DNA from 3 places in the Brevibacillus antibioticus genome. Region 2 is predicted to be linked to each of the others. Evidence: riboswitches for the same ligand, from Rfam matches in the RefSeq annotation. Region 2 holds a riboswitch; each other region holds the start of a gene.
The links. Region 2 has a riboswitch for cobalamin ahead of metE (5-methyltetrahydropteroyltriglutamate--homocysteine S-methyltransferase). Riboswitches for the same ligand answer to the same signal wherever they lie in the genome.

Region 1: another riboswitch for cobalamin. It lies ahead of E8L90_RS29945 (hypothetical protein); the one in region 2 lies ahead of metE (5-methyltetrahydropteroyltriglutamate--homocysteine S-methyltransferase).
Region 3: another riboswitch for cobalamin. It lies ahead of E8L90_RS03615 (ABC transporter substrate-binding protein); the one in region 2 lies ahead of metE (5-methyltetrahydropteroyltriglutamate--homocysteine S-methyltransferase).

What each region holds. Positions count from the first base shown of each region.
Region 1 is NZ_SZNK01000001.1:3,571,278-3,576,024, reverse strand. It holds gene E8L90_RS16705 (alpha/beta hydrolase) at 1-536, shown strand, start outside; gene E8L90_RS16700 (LeuA family protein) at 562-1,980, shown strand; gene E8L90_RS16695 (M15 family metallopeptidase) at 2,075-2,767, opposite strand; cobalamin riboswitch at 2,952-3,167, shown strand; gene E8L90_RS29945 (hypothetical protein) at 3,157-3,378, shown strand; gene cobO (cob(I)yrinic acid a,c-diamide adenosyltransferase) at 3,406-3,954, shown strand; gene cobD (threonine-phosphate decarboxylase CobD) at 3,951-4,747, shown strand, end outside.
Region 2 is NZ_SZNK01000001.1:1,695,523-1,700,269, reverse strand. It holds gene E8L90_RS07755 (acyl-CoA thioesterase) at 1-329, opposite strand, end outside; gene metE (5-methyltetrahydropteroyltriglutamate--homocysteine S-methyltransferase) at 344-2,626, opposite strand; cobalamin riboswitch at 2,772-2,970, opposite strand; gene nrdF (class 1b ribonucleoside-diphosphate reductase subunit beta) at 3,057-4,007, opposite strand; gene nrdE (class 1b ribonucleoside-diphosphate reductase subunit alpha) at 4,063-4,747, opposite strand, start outside.
Region 3 is NZ_SZNK01000001.1:731,788-736,534, reverse strand. It holds gene E8L90_RS03625 (ABC transporter ATP-binding protein) at 1-515, opposite strand, end outside; gene E8L90_RS03620 (FecCD family ABC transporter permease) at 525-1,562, opposite strand; gene E8L90_RS03615 (ABC transporter substrate-binding protein) at 1,564-2,559, opposite strand; cobalamin riboswitch at 2,718-2,867, opposite strand; gene E8L90_RS03610 (MBL fold metallo-hydrolase) at 2,989-3,936, opposite strand; gene E8L90_RS03605 (pyridoxamine 5'-phosphate oxidase family protein) at 4,106-4,669, shown strand; gene E8L90_RS03600 (MerR family transcriptional regulator) at 4,738-4,747, opposite strand, start outside.

The DNA.
Region 1 (4,747 bases), 1.9 Mb from region 2:
CGGAACATTCCGATGAAATTGAAAAACTCGTACTTTATGGTGTTATGCATGGTTTTTCCTTACCTTTGATGGCAACTCCATTTGAATCAAAAGGGAAGCCAGGTGAAATTAATCCCAATTTACCAGCGTACCAGGTTGTCCAGTTTGACAAGGCCATGCACCATTGGCACATGATGCTAGATAAGCGTGATCTGGTTTCTGATGAGGCAATGAATGCTGTATCCAAGGTCTTTGTAAACTCTGATCCTAACAGCAGCAAGCAGCCTGAACAATCGATCCGCCGTCCAATGGGACCCTTGGTAGATCTGTATTACATCTGGACGGACAAACCCATTTTTGATGCAACGAAAATTACGACGCCAGTGTTGATCATTCGAGGAGATCTGGACTTTTTTGCCGATAAGTCCCTCTTCCATAAACTGACCAATGCATCTGCAAAACAAGAAGTGGTTATCAAAGATGCCACACATTGGGTGTTGTATGAAAAAAATCGTGATCAACTCTTGCGTGAAACAGACGAATTCCTGAAAAAGTAAGTAAACCCGTAAGGATGTGCTGGAAATGAAGTCGTTTCAAATTTTGGATGCAACGCTGCGAGAAGGAGAGCAGCAAGCAGGCGTTCGCTTCACATGCGAAGACAAGATTCGCATACTGCATCTCCTGGAAAGCTATCATATAGACCTCATAGAAGTGGGCCATCCTGGAATTTCTGCCCTGGATGAAGAAATCTGCCGAAAAGTGGCTCAATCGGCAAGACGAGCGCAAATATTAATGCATGCGAGAGCTACTGTTGAAGAAGTCCATGCAGTAAAGCGCGCGAAAGCAGACTGGGTGGGGATATGGGCTTCCATTAATGATGTGTCTATCCAAACCAAATTCAGTCACCACCAGGAAAGCTATGTAAAAGAGAAAGTCCAACAAGCTGTTATCGAAGCAAAAAAGCTTGGCTTACAGGTTCGATTCACGATTGAAGACGCTTCACGGACAGAGTGGGAAAAGATATCCAGCTTAGGTCATGTTGCTTTGCAGGCAGGCGCAGATCGCGTTAGTTTGGCAGATACTGTCGGGATATGGGAGCCTGATACATGCAAAAAAATCGTAACTCGTGCCATTGAGGAATTTGGTTGCGAAATTGAAGTTCATCTTCATAATGATTTCGGTCTTGCTCAAGCGAATGCGCTGGCGGCTATTGATGCAGGCGCTTCTGTCATTGATACGACAATTTTAGGGATCGGTGAAAGAGCTGGCATTACTGACTTGATCCAGCTTACGGTTGCATTGCAAAAGCTGCGAAATGATCAGCGTTATTCTTTGGATAAAATTCCCGAGCTTGTACAAGCGATACGTCTGACGACAGGGTATAGACCGGACGAACTGCGCCCTATTACTGGGCAAAATGCCTTTACACATACATCGGCTTACCATGTCCAAGCCGTAAAGAAAAATTCCAAAGCGTATGAGCCATTTCCTCCCGAAACAATTGGAAGAACACGGCTTCTCGAAGAAAAGCGTCCTCCAATAGGAACCCCAAAGCTGCCTGTTTCCTTACAGGTAGGAAAGCCGTTTCCCAAAGGTGCTTCAGAGCTACAGTATCATCGTGACGGTCCAGGGATACGTTGGGTTATGATGGATTCGCGTGTGGATGAGCGAGCCTCATTTTATGTGATCCAAAGGATATTTGAATTAGGCGATTTGTCCGGTATTCCTGAAAAGCATGTAGACAGACATGCGCATCATTGTGACAGTGCCTTCCTCTTTTGGGGAGATGCACCTGATGGTACTGGTCTGATGTGTCATGTTCAACTCGGTGAAGAAGAGAAGACTGTTGAGAGTCCAGCGGCTATTTTTATCCCGGCAGGCGTCGAGCATTCCTATCACTATGTGTCAGGTCGCGGAACTTATACAAATATTGTATTGTCGCCTGAATACAACAAAAGCCTTTTGGTATCAGCAGCATCTTCTGAAATACCAGTGACCTAAGCGGTACAGGAATTTGTTGAGTGTGAAGAGTGGGAGTCCATCAGGGCATGAGTACGGGATCGACCGGGCTCATGCCCTGCTTGAGTATTTGTGGTTACATCGACAAAACTCCGCCATAGATCGGTTCTTGCTGCGTTCTTTGTCCCCAAGTGCGTGTTCCGTATTCGAAATGCCACCATTCTTTCGGATAGTTGACGAATCCGGCAGCGGCTATCAAATGATAGAGCAGTCGGCGATTATCTCGAATATCAATGTCTTTTTGCTTAGACAGTGTCAGCTCTTCATAATAGCGAGTTGCAGCCCTTTCACTGAAATCATCGAAGTCTGTCCCCATCTCCAGCCAGCCATCAGGCCCTGCGATAGTCAGATCCACTGCACCGCCGGATAAGTGTGGGGACGGTTTGGAGAGGTCTGTTGTTGGATAAGCGACGAATTTGCTCAATTCTTCCGTGAGGGCGGGTCCTTCCTGCCAGCCTTGTAAAAGCAAGGCTTCACGGAAACGTTCATATAAGGACGCCTGTACTTCAAACGAGCGCCAGCCGTCCAGCACGACGAGCTTGTAGCCAACAGGCAGTTGGGAGGCTGCGGTGGCGAGCCTGCGTGCAGCCCCTTCTCGCAAAAAGGCTTCTGGCTGTGTTCCGGCATAGCCCTCGTGGTAGTAGGCTGGATAGACCGTGACTTGTTCCGAAAGGGAAGAGAGGGGGATCATCGGTTCGTCGCATTCCTTGATCGGCAGTGGGCTGGGCAGGACCATGTCTGGTATTTTTGGAATCGGAGAAAATAGCATGACTATCACATCCCTTTCGATAGTTTTGCCAATAGGGTAACGGAAATTTTCAGGTAAGTAAACGGTGATTATCTTAAATTTTCTGCCAATAGACGCCTGCGAGGAATCGGCAGCTTTTGCTTGAATCCTCGGTAGCTTTTGCTATTATTAAAGCAAGTGCTTGTCAACGAAACGAATGACATTTACATATGGAAGAGAAACAGGTCCTTGTTTTTGCGAAACCGATTCGCAGGAGCAAGGTTAAAAGGGAAGTTTGGTGAAAAACCAACGCGGTCCCGCCACTGTAAGAGAGTAGCTGTTCTTCAAGGCACCATGCCATCCACTGCCCATCCGGGAGCGGGAAGGAGAAGAAGAGCGATGATCCTCAAGCCAGGAGACCTGCCTGTTTTATGTTTACACTGATTTCCTTCGGGTCAAAGGAAGAGGTGAGGATTGTTGCTTTTCAACTATCCGCGCTTTGTTTTTCCTTACGTACTGGGGGAAACAGAGCGCTTTTTTTTGTGAAAAACGTCTCGACGTTTTTCATAAAAGTGGATGCGACCGCTTGCGGTCAACAAAACGGTCATGACCGTTTTGTTGCTTCGGAAAGTATGGATAAAACAGCGGAGTAAAATACGTCACTTTTTGAGGTGGTCACGATGGAGAAAAACGATAAGAAGCGGGGCTTGACCCTCGTTTACACAGGAGACGGCAAAGGTAAAACGACGGCAGCAGTCGGATTGGCTGTGCGGGCGACAGGGCGCGGAAAAAAGGTGCTGATGGTTCAATTCATCAAGTCGCCGGAGCGTACATACGGAGAAAAGATTATTTTCGATAAATTGGGCATTGAAATTGTGCAGATGGGCGTCGGCTTCACCTGGACGAAGACACCGGAGGAGCATCGTCAGGCATTGAAAGAAGCTTGGGCGTTTGCGAGCGAAAAGCTTTCTTCCGGAGCGTACGATGTCGTCATTTTGGATGAGCTAAATAATGCATTGGCGATTGACCGCTTCCCGATTGATGATGTGTTGCCATTGTCCGATGTATTGGAAGCGATTCAAAATAGGCCAAGTCATATTCACCTCGTGATTACGGGACGGGCAGCAAAGCAGGAGATTTTGGACATCGCAGATTTGGTGACAGAGATGAAGCCAATCAAGCATTACTACGATGAAGGGATTCCAGCTGTGCTGGGGGTAGAGTTTTGACAAGCGCAGGTGTAATAGAGACGTACGGTCATGGCGGAGACTTGCTGACGGCAGCACAGCGCTTTGGTCGAGAGCCCGGGCAGTTATTGGATTACAGTGCCAATATAAATCCGCTGGGGATGCCGGCAAGCGTTCGTGAGATGCTGCTGGCGTCGCTATCTGCTGTAGCGCATTACCCAGACCCTGGACATCGCGTGTTTCGTCGTGCGCTGGCGAAACGGCTGCAAATGCCAGAGGAATGGTTGCTGCCTGCCAATGGTGCAGCGGAGGCGATGGCACTGGCCATTCTCGGTCTTTCGCCGCAAACGGTTGGTGTGGTATATCCTTGCTTTTCGGAATACGCGCAACTTTCCAAGCAGTATGGAGCCCGTGTCATTGGCTGCTTCGGGAAGGAAGCGAACGGGTACAAGCCCGATGCTGCAGAGCTGTACACGCTTTTTACGCAGTCTGATCTCGTATTCGTCGGGTCGCCAAACAATCCGACGGGAATCCTGTATCAACCGGATGAGCTGCGCCAAATGGCGGAATGGACGAAAGAGACCAACACGTGGCTCATCGTGGATGAGGCTTTCCTCGATTTCGTGCAGGAAGAGCGGCAGTATACATTGGCGACGCAGCTGGAGCACTTTCCCCGTGTGATTTTGATGCGTTCGATGACGAAAATGTACGCGATCCCGGGATTGCGCCTGGGCTATGCGATTGCACATCCGGATGTTATTGCGAAAATGCGCCAAAAGCAAGTGAGCTGGAGTGTGAATGCACTGGCTCTTTTGGCAGGAGAACTGTGCTTGCG
Region 2 (4,747 bases):
TCCCCGGTCAACAAGTTCTCCGCTTCCACTCTCACGAATACTTCCATCGATGTCTTATGGGTCCAGGTGACATATGCCTCCAGGTTGATCGCTTCCCCTGTCTTGATTGGCGCGAGAAAATCGAAGGAATCGCTGGACGCAGTGACAACAGGCATACGGCAATGTCGCATTGCTGCGATGCAGGCGATTTTATCTACGTATGCCATGACTTTCCCACCGAAAATAGTATGGTGGTGATTGGTATCCGGTGGCAAGACGAGATCAGTCAAGAAGGTTCTCGATTGTTGGATCGGCCGTGCATCTGTCATCATTTGTGAGGGTCCTCTCATCGTGTGCTCCTCTCCTACTGGGCTGTCAAACGAATTCGAATCGCCTTCGTTGCCTCAACCATGTTTCGTAATGACTGAACGGTTTCTTCTCTCCCTCTCGTCTTCAGCCCGCAATCCGGGTTAATCCAGAATTGATCGGGTGGAAGTACTTGTACACCTCGTGCTACCATATCTTCCATTTCAGAGACAGCTGGAATTCGAGGGCTATGGATGTCGTATACGCCAAGCCCGATGCCTTTGTCATACGTACCTGTTTCGAACACAGACACGAGCTCTCCGTGGCTGCGGGAAGTTTCAATCGAAATCACATCGGCATCGAGTTCGCTGATGACATCCATAAAATCATGGAATTCGCAATAGCACATATGTGTATGAATCTGGGTGCTCGGCGCAACGGTGGAGGTCGCTAGACGAAACGCTCTGACAGCCCACTCGAGATAAGCTGCCTGCTCTTCTTTTTTGAGCGGAAGTCCTTCGCGCAGCGCTGGTTCATCGACTTGAATCATGAGAATCCCCGCTTCTTCCAAGGCTTCTACTTCTTTTCGCAATGCCAACGCGATTTGTTCGCACACTTCTTGTCTGGAGACATCGACTCGAGAAAACGACCAATTCAGAATCGTTGCAGGGCCAGTTAACATACCCTTCATTGGTTTGGCGGTCAATGATTTTGCATACACACTTTCCTTGACCGTCATCGGTGCTACAAACTCCACATCTCCGTAAATAATAGGTGGCTTCACGCAGCGCGAGCCATATGACTGCACCCAGCCGTTTTTCGTGAACAAAAAGCCATCGAGCTTTTCGCCAAAATACTCAACCATATCGGTTCGTTCGAACTCACCATGGACGAGGACATCCAGACCGAGCTCTTCTTGTATGTCGATCCATTCCTTGATTTGCGTCTGAATGAAACCATCGTATTGCTCCACTGTCCAGTTCCCTTTTTTAAACTGCTGTCGGGCTTGGCGGACCTCCGCCGTCTGCGGGAAGCTTCCGATTGTAGTAGTTGGCAACAGTGGCAACTTCCACGTATTTTGTTGAATCTCTCGGCGTTCGAGATAAGGAACACTTCTTTCAAGTTTTGCAGCAGCGATTTGACGTAAAGCATCCTTCACTTCTTGACGATTCCTCGCAGGAGATAATGCCAGCTTCAGCAAGTCCGCTTCATTTTGAGCGATCTCTTTCGAAATGACATACTTACCATATCGGAATCCTTGGACTAAGAGCTGTACTTCCCCCAGCTTTTCGTCGGAAAACGCCAATGCGGGCATGACTTCCTCTGGCAAGTCGCTCTCTGCTTCAACCGTTACAGGTACATGCAACAAACTACTGGACGGCTGCAACCACAGCTTTTCGAGTGGAACGATCTCGGTAATTTCTTTGACCAGCTCCCATTTCTCCTCAATAGACGCACGCCATATGTTTCGGCCGCCGATGACTCCCGCTGCGAGAATCTTGTCTGCTGGAAACCCGTGTCTTTTCAGATTGGTCAGATTACGCTTCACTCCGTGTACAAAATCAAGGCCGATTCCTTTTACTGGTAAGGAGACCAGCTCCTCGTACCAATCCACCGCTTCAAAATAGGTTTGCAGCATGCATTGTAGATGCGATAGTGCTTGACCGATTTGCGCATAGATACGTTTGATAATGGCGCGATCATGCTCCGACACATCCAGCACAAATGCAGGCTCATCGATTTGCACCCATTCCACGCCGTGCAGCTCCAACTCCCGGAGAATGTCAATGTAGAGCGGTACGAGTTGATCCACGATGTTTTCAAATTCGTTTTTTTCATATCCTTTAGACAATTTGACAAATGAATACGGGCCTACAATGACAGGCTTTCCGATGATGCCAAACTTTTCTTTGGCCTCCAAATAGGCCTGAAGAGGCTTGTTCTCGGTTATGGCTGGTTGTCGTTCACCGAACTCCGGGACGATATAATGATAGTTCGTGTTAAACCATTTCGTCATTTCGCTGGCGACAGCTTCCTTCGAACCGCGAGCCATGGCGAAGTATGTGGCTAATGAAACCGGGCCTCCCTCGTATTCATAACGCTTGGGGACCATTCCAAACATCACTGCCATATCCAGCATATGATCGTAGTACGTAAAGTCACCCACAGGGATCAGCTCGACCCCTTTTTCCTGCTGACGCAACAGGTTTTGGTGACGGATTTGCTCCATTTGCTGTACCAGGCTTGCCTCATCGATAGTGCCTGCCCAAAATGCTTCTAATGCCTTTTTCCACTCGCGGTTCTTCCCGATCCGTGGATATCCCAAATTGCTGCTTTTCATGAGCTTCCTCTCCATTCTTTATTCGATCTTGACTTGAATCCGCCCAATAAAAAAGGCATCTCCAACGATCAAAAAGAACGTTAGAAATGCCAAATAAGCACTGAGATCACAGCATCCTAACACCTCCCTATCTCCCGTAGGTTAAGCAGTGTCGTCGAAACAGGCAGGTCTCCTGACTTTGGGATCATCGTCTGCACATGCCTTCCCAATCCGTTTGGATCAGTGGCTGATCGATGTGCCGACTCCCCTCATACAGTGGCGGGACCGTGTCGGATTCTCACCGACTTCCCTTTTCATCCTTGGTCAAACTTGATAACCAAAGAACCTGTTCCCACTCCTATGAAGTTGTCATGGTTCTGTGAAGTGCCCCCAAAAACTAGCAGGGCAGCATACTGTTCATACCGTAACACAAAATCCATTTTTTGTCATACTAAAATATAAAATCATCATCGGTCAACGGCTCTACGTTTAACGTACGGACATAACCATTTCCTTTTTTCGAGAAGAAGTCATGCTGCTTCGTCTGTGTGCGAATGCCGTTCAGCACGATCGGGTTCACTTCTTCCTCCGGGAATAGCGGGTCCAGCCCCAGATTCATCAATGCTTTGTTCGCGTTGTAGCGCACGTAAGCATGAACCTCGTCAGCCAATCCGATTTCCGTATACAACGAGGTCGTATAGGCCTCTTCATTTTCTTGCAGCTCATGCAAAAGGGCATACAGCTCCTCTTTTGCTGCGGTCTGCTCGACCACACTCAGACCTTGATAGACTTCTTGCGCGAGAACGCCAACATAGAGTCCGTGGATGCTCTCGTCGCGAACAATCAGGTCGATAATTTCCCCGCTGCTTGTCATCTTTCCTTGCCCCGCCAAATAGAGCGGATAGAAGAAGCCGCTGTAAAACAAATAGCTTTCCAGGAAGACGGACGCTACCATCGCCATGTACAAGTCTTTCGGTTTCTCGATTTCATGATAGCGTTTAGAGATGAGGGCCGCTTTCTTTTGCAGATGTGGATTGTTTTCTACCCACGAAAAAATACCATCAATCTCTTCTGTCGATGCCAGCGTTGTAAAGATACTGCTGTACGATTTGGCATGGATTTGCTCCATCATGCCCATGAAGGCGAGAACCGCTTTTCTTTGTAGTCCATCAACATGCTCCATGATCTTCGGCATCCCTACTCCACCCTGAACCGTATCCAGCAAGGTGAGACCGCCCAATACCTTTTTATACGTTTCCCGTTCAGTCGCACTGAGCTCCATCCAGGCCATCTTGTCATCTGACAGCGGAATCTCATCATCCGTCCAAAACTGCATGATGTTTTGATTCCAAAACGTCATCGTAAAATCGTCGTCCGGCCTGTTCCAATTGACTGCTTTCATATGGCGTTCCTCTTCTCTTTTTGCTTGATGCTTTTCCTTTTATGAATCTCGTTCACTAAATCGCGCAGCTAATGCACTCTTCTACGGTCAAATGCTTCGTACGCGTATAGTAGAGTGACTTCAGACCTTTTTTCGCTGCGTAAATGTAGTAGCGAGCTAGTTCTCTGGTTGAAATGTTGCTGTTCACGTGCAGTACAGTCGAAATTCCTTGGTCGATGTGCTCTTGAATTTCGGCAATCAGATCAATCACTTTGAATTGATCGATCACATACGCCGATTTGTAGTAGAAATAGTTTTCCTGCGACAAGTACGGCATCGGGTAGTACGTCGTAGAGTTGGCATACGTTCTCGTTTCGATATGCTCGACGATTGGCATCACGCTAGAAGTTGCATTCTGAATGTAGGAAATGCTCTGTGTTGGTGCGATCGCCAAACGGTACGCATGGTAAACGCCATACTTTTGCACCTTTTGTTGTAGTTCCGCCCAATCCGCTGGCGTCGGAATGTGCATTCCTTCAAAGAGAAGCTTTGCTTTTTCCGTCCGTGGGCTGTAATCGTTTGTCATGTACTTGTTAAAATAAGTGCCTTTTGCATATTCCGATTGTTCAAAGCCCAAGAAGGTCTTGCCTGTTTCCTTGGCAATTTCCATGCTTTTTTCCAAGGAGTAGAAGTTCATCATCATGAAAAACGTACGAGCGAAATCCTTGGCTTCTTCACTCTCGTAGGCGATTCTGTTCTTT
Region 3 (4,747 bases), 960 kb from region 2:
TACCCGATATCGAGGTAAGTCGTGGGTTCATCGAGCAAGAGCACCTGAGGTCTTTGGATCAATGCTTTCCCCAAAGCTACGCGCTGCTTTTCCCCACCACTCAACTGATCCAGTGTGCGCTCTTCCAAATGTTCAAGACCGAGCATCTGTACGATTTCATCAATGAAGGATGCGACATCCTGCTTCTCTTCCCCAAGCCAATTTTGGTACGGAAAGCGCCCCATCTCCAACACCTCTCGAACACGGAATCCGACTGGCGGAAGACCCTCTTGCTCCAAAACAGCCAGTATTTTGGCAAGCTCTTTGCGTGGATAGGAATGAAGCTTTTTCTCCTGAAGCAAAATGTCTCCGGCATCAGCCTTGATGACTCCTGAAATCATCTTCAGCAAGGTGGATTTACCGCTTCCATTCGGTCCGATAATGCCAAAAAATTCTCCCTTGTCCACGCAAAAATCGATTCCGTGCAAAACTGGCGTATCGTGATACGATTTTTGCAAGTTGCGCACATTGATCATAAGCTTACGTTACCTCTTCCTAAAGCGTTTATTTTGCTTCAATAAATAGGCGAAAAACGGTGCTCCCAGAAATGCTGTCACGACACCGAGCGGGATTTCCGTTGGACTTAGCAGCATTCTGGCAAGAGTGTCGGCCCACAGCACATAAATACCACCGCAGATCGCAGCCATCGGCAGTAAAATACGATAGTCAGGACCAACTAGCAATCGGACGAGATGCGGTACCACCAAGCCAACGAACCCGATAATACCTGCGATAGAAACCGCCGCTGCAGTCAGGAGAGTCGAGATGACCAAAACCACCAGCTTCGTTCGATCCACATGGACGCCGAGATGCGCAGCCTGCCGCTCCCCCAACGCAAAGAGGTTCAAGGAACGCGCATAGCTCACCAGCACCATTCCACCTATGACCAAGTACGGTATCAAGACGTACGTAAAGGCCCAGCCGCGAAATGACAGGCTGCCCATCAGCCAGAATACGATCTCATTCACCGTCTGATCAGATAGCGACACCATAAAGGAAACGAGCGAGCCGAGAAAAGCCTGCACCACGACTCCAGACAAAATCAGGGTCTCCGTTTGCAGCTTTCCTTGCGTGTTCGCGAGTCCAAGTACGATCCATAAACTGAGCAATCCTGTAAGAAAAGCGACGACAGGCGTGCTCCATGCACCCAAAAAGCTGATTTGCAAGCCAAAAAGGATTAAGAAGGCTGCTCCGACAGCAGAACCGGATGCCACGCCCATCGTAAACGGATCGGCGAGCGGATTGCGCAAAACTCCCTGAAAGCCCGCTCCCGCAAGTGACAAGCAGGCCCCAATCAAGACAGCCAATACAACGCGTGGAAAACGAACCTTCATGACAATTTGCTCAGATGACTCCGGCCACGTTACGGTGATCCACTCAGACAAGCCCGGGATTTGATGGAGCAGGATGAGCCATACCTGCGAAATGGGGAGGTGTGCCGCCCCCATCGAGATACTGATGACTATTGATGCCAGAAGGACGAGACAGCTAACTCCTCCCCCTATGAACAGTCGCTTCTTCATTTTATTTCACCAAGTCAGGGTAAATCGCCTTGGCTACTTCGATCAAGCCTTGTGTAATACGCGGACCGGGACGGGACAAAATATTTTGGTCCATACCAAAGATTTGTTTTTCACGAATCGCCTTCATTTTATCCCAGCCATTGCGATTGGCGATCATATCCTCTAGCTTGACACCAGTCTTTTCATCGGTAATTCCGCTCGCGTACAAAATGACATCAGGGTCGTTTTGCAAAATCTTTTCTTCACTGATCGGATTCCATCCCTCGGTGTCTGAGGCAATGTTTGTCGCCCCAGCCAGCGTGATGAGTTCGTCCATGAATTCTCCTTTTCCGACTGTCCAGCCTGGGGAGAATTCCAGATATACCTTTTTCTTCTGTTCCGGTTTTACATTTTTCACCGCTTCTTGAACGTACGCGATGTCTTTCTTCATTTGCGCGACGACTTTTTCGGCTTGTTCCTGTGTGTTCGTGATAACTCCCATCGCCAACACATTGTTTAGAATGTCATCCATCTTTGTCGGATGGGTAATATAGACGGGCATTCCGAGAGATTTCAGCTTGTCAGCCACTGGCTTTTCCATTGAAATCCCACCAACGACCATATCCGGCGTTTGAGCGAGAATCGCTTCTTCATTTGGTTTGACGACTCCGCCAATTTTCGGCTTTGCCTTCGCCGCATCTGGATAATCGTCATAGTCTGAGACAGCTACGATCCGACTTTCCAAGCCAAGCGCGAACAAAATCTCTGTCTCGGCAGGTGATGTTGAGACGATTCGCTCAGGAGCTTTTGCAAAGGTTACTTCTTTTCCTGTCGCATCCTTGACTGTCAACGGATACGTTGTTTGTTTGGCAGGCTGCTCGGCCGCATTCTCTTGCGGTGCTGTCTGCGGTGCACTTGTTTGTCCCCCTGGTGCTGGCTGGCCGTTATCGTTACCCGCACAACCTGCGAGGCTCGCCGCAACTAGTAGTGGGATCATGAATCGCAATGAACGTTTCATATGTAGAACTTCCTTTCTGCGTGTCTGATTGACTGTCCCTTCCAATAAAAAAAGCGACCCTTGCTTCCATTCGGAAATCAAAAGGGTCGGCACCTCAGGGCAAACAGCCAAAGATGGTCTGCTTCCTGAAATAGGCCGATCCTTTCCGCGAAGGCAACAGGCACGAAAACAAACAGGCAGGTCTCCTGGCTTACGGCTCAGGAACGAGCCGATTTACAGTGGCGGGACCGCGTCGGATTTTCACCGACTTCCCTTTTCACCCGATCTTTTTGTTAAAAAGACGAGGCACCTATTTGCTGTTACGTTTGAATTTGTCACAGTCCATGACTCATCCTACATCATAGCATTCCTTAGATGAAAAAAGAATGACAAACAGAAATGAAAAACGCCTGAACAAAAGGTTCAGGCAAATGGAATGCTTATGGCGGGCTATTCCCCTCGTTTGTGCAAATAATCTAGAATGCCCATGGAGCATACTTGTAAATCGAGCTTGAGTACGTCGAAAATTCCATGGTCACCGCTGATGCCTTGTGACTGTATATGATCGGAGACTCGTTCAAATAACTTACGTGACAGCTCGTCGTATGTATGTCCAGCCGCAAGCGCTGTCTCTCCTTCCGCTACAAACATGGGGAGCCACTCGCGTATTTGGCGGTACACGTCATCTACCTGCTCTGACATCCCAAAATGACCAAAGTAAATGCGGCTCAGCTCGCGCGCTTCAAAACGGCTTAGAGACGCTAACATGGCATCCGGGTTAAACTGATTCGGCGAAGTAGATGGTAGTACGAGGTGTATGCCATCCTTTTTAAGCTGTGGATAGAGCACACCTGCCGTATCACCTGTAAACATGCCGCGGCTTATGGGATCATAGATGCTGAAGTGATGATTGGCATGCCCCGGTGAATCCAGAAACTCCAACACACAATTCTCTCCGATCTCTAGTGTATCCCCGTCTCCGCGAATCAAAATCCGCTCCTCGGGAACTGCCACAATCGGATCGAACAATCGATCAAATTCATCATGATACACCGCTCTCGCCCCTGCGATCAGTCGGCTCGGATCTACGAGATGACGTGCACCTTTCGGGTGGACAACGATCTTTGCATTCGGACAATCCTTCAGAAACAGTCCGGCTCCTCCCGCATGATCCAAGTGAATGTGCGTCACAATGATATATGTTACTTGTTCCAGTGTATAACCGAGCTTGGCGAGACCGGCCTTGATGTATGGGACGGAGGGGCTTGGCCCAGTTTCTACCAAAGTGAGCTTCTCTTCCGTGATCACATACGTCCCCGTACGTTCCGCCCAGCCCATATCGAAACCGTCTATTAAATGGATGCGTTCCCCTAAATAAATTGGCTCTGTTGCTTGCATGTAAATACTCCTCCTTATTCAAAAGTCTCGAGTCGCCTTTATGTTGTGGGAATATTTACACTTTACCATCTATTTTGTAGGGAGTGGGGATGAATAACACAAAGTCTTCATATTCTCATGGTAATATGATGGCAGCAAAGACAATTCCATTATCTGGAGGGGTGCTAAAATGGGGAAGCTTTTTTCTGAATTACGACCTGAGCATGAGGCGTTTATTAAGAAGCAACAGATGTTTTTTGTTGCCTCTGCTCCTATGGACACAGATGGTCACGTAAATCTTTCACCAAAAGGGTACGATTCTTTTCGCATAATATCGCCCACAGAGGTCGCCTATTTGGATCTGACTGGAAGCGGAAATGAAACCAGTGCTCATCTTCAGGAAAATGGCAGGATTACTCTCATGTTTTGTGCATTTGAAGGCCCCCCTCTCATCATGCGCCTCTACGGCAAAGGAACGGTTATTCTCCCAGATACGCCTCGTTGGGATGAGCTCGTAAAAGACTTCCCGCTTCTGCCTGGCGCTCGTCAAATCATTACCGTAAACATCCTTGAAGTAAAGACTTCTTGCGGTTGGGCCATTCCCTTCTATTCCTTTTCAAAAGAACGCGACACCCTTCAAAAATGGACCTTGGCTAAAGACGAGCAGGAACTGCTTGCTTATCAACAAGAAAACAACGTACGTAGCATGGATGGATTGCCAACACCATTGGGACAAAAGCTTTTCTCGCAGTAGAAGGGGATGACGAAACTTAACAACGCAAAGAAGCTGCCTTGCTCGCAGCTTCTTTGTTTGAAACTTCTTTACTTGCTG